2 regions of the Halomonas sp. PBN3 genome follow, and region 1 is predicted to be linked to the other one. Evidence: predicted binding sites of a transcription regulator. Region 1 holds the regulator's gene; the other holds the start of a gene.
What was found. Region 1 encodes sigma-54, which starts transcription at its own class of promoters, with help from an activator protein. Its sites were predicted from a motif close to TGGCACNNNNNTTGCTNT; they were not measured.
Positions count from the first base shown of each region.

Region 1 (2,196 bases):
ATCATCCGCCAGCTTAAGGCCCGCGGCATCGGGGTGCTGATTACCGACCACAACGTCCGCGAGACCCTCGACATCTGCGACACCGCCTACATCGTCGGCGACGGCAAGATCATCGCCGAGGGGGACGCCGCGGCGATCCTCGCCAACCAGCGGGTTCGCGAGGTCTACCTGGGGCAGGACTTCCGGCTCTGAAGCGGACATGCGCGCCAAGCCGCTGACCACCATATCGTTATTCGCTTGTGGCACGCCTCGCGCGTCTGGCACGGAAGTTGCTTTAGCCACGCTTGCGCGCGTCGTCGCCAGGCGCTAGGGTGAGGCTTTCCGACACGCCAGGAGGACGCCTCCCATGGCCATGAAGGCTTCCCTGCAGCTGCGGGTCGGCACCCAGCTGACCATGACGCCCCAGCTGCAGCAGGCCATCGCCCTGCTGCAGCTCTCCACCCTGGACCTGCGCCAGGAGATCCAGCAGGCGATGGAGTCCAACCCCCTGCTGGAGCTCGACGAGGAGTTCGGCGAGCAGGCCAGCGTGGAAACGCCCGAGGAGGAGTGGGCAAGCGAGATCCCCGCGGAGCTGAGCACCGACAGCGAGTGGTCCGACACCTACACGGACCTAGCCGCCCCGGCGGGCGGCGAGGGGCCCGACTTCGAACGCCAGGCCGAGGGCCAGAGCCTGCGCGGCCACCTCGCCTGGCAGCTGGCGATGAGCGACCTGGCCCCGCGCGAGCGCCAGATCGCCGAGAGCCTGATCGATGCCGTGGACGACGCCGGCTACCTGTCCAGTCCCCTCGACGAGCTGTGCGAGGGGCTCAGGGCGCAGGGGCTGGCCGGGCTGCGCAGCCGCGAGGTGGAGGCGGTGCTGCTGCGCCTGCAGCAGTTCGAACCCACCGGGGTCTTCGCCCGGGACCTGCGCGAGTGTCTGGCGCTGCAGCTCGCCGCCCTCCCCGACGACACCCCCTGCCTGCCCCAGGCGCGGCGCCTGGTGCGCCAGTTCCTGGAGGCGCTGGCCGGCGACGACCGCCGCCTGCTCAAGCGCCGCCTGGGGCTCGACGACGCCGCCCTGGAAGCCACCATCGCCCTGGTGCGCGCCCTGGACCCACGCCCCGGCAGCGCCTTCGCCGGGGTCACCGACGACTACGTGGTTCCCGACCTGGTCGCCTACCACGACCGTCATGGCTGGCGGGTCGAGCTCAACCCCGAGGCGCTGCCGCGGCTGCGCATCCAGCCCGACTACGCGGCGCTGATCCGTCGCGCCGACACCAGCGACGACAACCGCTTCCTCAAGGACCACCTGCAGGAGGCGCGCTGGCTGATGAAGAGCCTGGCCAGCCGCAACGACACCCTGCTGCGGGTCGGGCGTGAGATCCTGGCACGCCAGCTCGACTTCCTGGAGCAGGGCGAGGAGGCGATGAAGCCGCTGATCCTGGCCGACATCGCCGAGGCGGTGGAGATGCACGAGTCGACCATCTCCCGGGTCACCACCCAGAAGTTCATCCATACCCCTCGCGGGGTCTTCGAGCTCAAGTACTTCTTCTCCAGCCAGGTGGGTGGCGAGGGGGACGGCGACGCCCACTCCAGCACCGCCATCCGTGCCCGCCTCCGCAAGCTGATCCAGGAGGAGCCGCCGCGCAAGCCGCTCTCCGACAGCAAGCTGGTCGCCCTGCTGGACGAGGCCGGCATCAAGGTGGCACGCCGCACCGTAGCCAAGTACCGCGAGGCGATGGGCATCCCCTCCTCCAGCGAGCGCAAGCGGCTCCGCTGACCCGCGTCAAGGCGCCGTCCCACGCGCCTGGCGCGGGGGGTATGCAAGGCAGGAAAAAGGGTTACAATCGAATCACAACCAACGAGCAAGGAGCGTGTCATGCAAGTCAATATCACCGGCCATCATGTGGAACTGACCGATGCCCTGCGTGACTATGTGAACGAGAAGCTGACTCGCGTGGAGCGCCACTACGACAACATCACCACCGTGCAGGTGACCCTGTCCGTGGAGAAGGAGCGCCAGTCCGCCGCCTGCACCCTGCATGCCGCCGGTGCCGACCTGCACGCCGAGGCGCAGGAGAATGACATGTATGCCGCCATCGACGCCCTGGCCGACAAGCTGGACCGTCAGCTGGTGAAGCACAAGGAGAAGGCCCAGGCCCGCGCCCAGGGCGCCGGCGCCCGCTGAACCCACGATGTCACTGGACGCCATCCTGC
Region 1 covers NZ_AXCA01000157.1:174,309-176,504, reverse strand. Annotated here, with positions in the region: gene lptB (LPS export ABC transporter ATP-binding protein) at 1-192, shown strand, start outside; gene Q673_RS27490 (RNA polymerase factor sigma-54) at 347-1,759, shown strand; gene hpf (ribosome hibernation-promoting factor, HPF/YfiA family) at 1,859-2,167, shown strand; gene ptsN (PTS IIA-like nitrogen regulatory protein PtsN) at 2,175-2,196, shown strand, end outside.

Region 2 (2,196 bases), on a different contig from region 1:
CCAGGCACAGACCATCTACCGCACCACCGACGCCCAGGGCAACGTGGTGTTCACCGACAACCCGGACCGCGGCGGCGAGCAGGTGGAGCTGGCCCCGGTCACCGTGGTGCCCTCCACCGGCGAGGTGCGCAGCGGCCCGGCCGTTCCTCGCGTCGAGGAGGCCGCGGCAGCCTCGGCCTCCCCGGGTCAGCCGTTCATGCCCTACGACAGCTTCCGCATCGTCTCGCCCACCCACGAGCAGGCCTTCCCGGTGGGGGCGGCCGGCAACATCACCGTGGATCTCGGCATCGAGCCGGGGCTGCGCGAGGACCATCGCGTGCGGCTGCTGGTGGATGGCCAGGTCAGCCAGTCGGCGATGCATACCAGCGCCTTCATGGTGCCCAACATGAACCCCGGCGAGCACGTGCTGCAGGCCGAGTTGCTGGATGCCGGCGGCGAGGTGCGCCATCGCACCGCGCCGGTGACCATCTATGTGCTGCGCGCCAACGTGAACCGCCAGCCGGCGGATTAGCTGCCCCCTCGCGAGCCGCCGCCGCCTCCCCACGACCCGCCCCCGCCCGAGGAGGACGACGAGGTGCTCCCCGAGCGGCGGCTCGAGGCACCCGCCCGACGCCTGCCCGACGATGGGGCGGTGCAACGCCTGGGGCCCGAGCGCCAGGATGAAGCGGCGCCCTGAGGCGCTGCGTCCTCCCGGCCCGCCATGGGCGTGCACGCCACGGTGCACGTCGGTCTGTTTTGCACTAATTTGGTGCGCATGATGCCTCGCCGCCGCCGGCAAACCGCGTTGGCATGGGGCTCGTGGGCCTGGCCCGCTTCTTGCACCATCTGAGCAATCATGGATCCGACATGGCCTCTTCGATGTATCAACGCTTGATGGAACATCTCACCATCGCGGTGCTGCTGCTGGATGGTGAGCTGCGACTGGAGTGGATGAACCCCGCCGCCGAGGCGCTGCTTTCGGTGAGCCTGAGCCGGGTGCAGGGGCTGTCGCTGTGTGCCCTGATGGAGAGCGAGGGCGGTCTCGGCGAGGTGCTGGTCAAGGCCCGGGACGAGTTCCACCCCTTCACCCAGCGCGAGGCGCGCCTGGCCATGCTGGGCGGCGAGCCGCTGACGGTGGACTACACGGTCACGCCGCTCTCCCCCCACGAGTTGCTGCTGGAGGTGGAACCCCGCGACCGCCTGATCCGCATCTCCCGGGAGGAGGCGCTGCTGACCCGCCAGGAGACCGTCAAGGTGCTGACCCGCGGCCTCGCCCATGAGGTCAAGAACCCACTGGGTGGCATCCGTGGCGCGGCCCAGCTGCTGGAGCGCGACCTGGAGAACCCGGCCCACCGCGAGTTCACCCGCATCATCATCGAGGAGGTGGACCGGCTGCGCGACCTGGTGGACTCCATGCTCGGTCCCAACCGGGTGGCGCGCCATGAGCCGGTCAATATCCACAAGGTGCTGGAGCGGGTGCGCAGCCTGCTGCTCGCCGAGCATCCCGCGGTGAGCATCGAGCGCGACTACGACCCCAGCCTGCCGGACCTCGCCGGCGACGAGGCGCAGCTGATCCAGGCGGTGCTCAACGTGGCGCGCAACGCCGTGGAGGCAATGCACGAGGCGGGCACGCCCGCACCGCACCTGGTGCTGCGCACCCGGGCGCGGCGCCAGTTCACCCTGGGCGCTGAACGCCACCGCCTGGTCTGCGAGGTGGGGATCGTCGACAACGGACCGGGGATTCCCGCCTCGCTGCAGGAGACGCTGTTCTATCCCATGGTCTCGGGGCGGGCCGACGGCAGCGGCCTGGGGCTCTCCATCGCCCAGGGCATCCTGCACCAGCACCAGGGCCTGATCGAATGCGATTCCGTGCCGGGCCAGACCGAATTCCGACTGCTGATTCCCCTGGAGATGCGCCATGACTGACGTCGCACGCGTGGCGGTCGTCGACGACGATCGCGCCATTCGCTGGGTGCTGGAGCGCGCCCTCGCCCAGCCCGACCTCGAGGTGGAGTGCATCGAGCGCGCCGATACCGTCCTGCAGCGCCTGCTGGACGAGCCGCCCGACGTGCTGGTCACCGACATCCGCATGCCCGGCATCGATGGCCTGGACCTGATGGCCAAGGTGCGCGAGGCCCATCCTGAGCTGCCGGTGATCGTGATGACCGCCCACTCGGACCTCGACAGCGCCGTGGCCTCCTACCAGGGCGGCGCCTT
Region 2 covers NZ_AXCA01000035.1:4,577-6,772, forward strand. Annotated here, with positions in the region: gene Q673_RS21580 (DUF4124 domain-containing protein) at 1-511, shown strand, start outside; gene glnL (nitrogen regulation protein NR(II)) at 859-1,905, shown strand; gene ntrC (nitrogen regulation protein NR(I)) at 1,898-2,196, shown strand, end outside.
Region 2: glnL (nitrogen regulation protein NR(II)) is a predicted target of sigma-54. The motif match lies at 806-823, and genes of this name have one in related genera.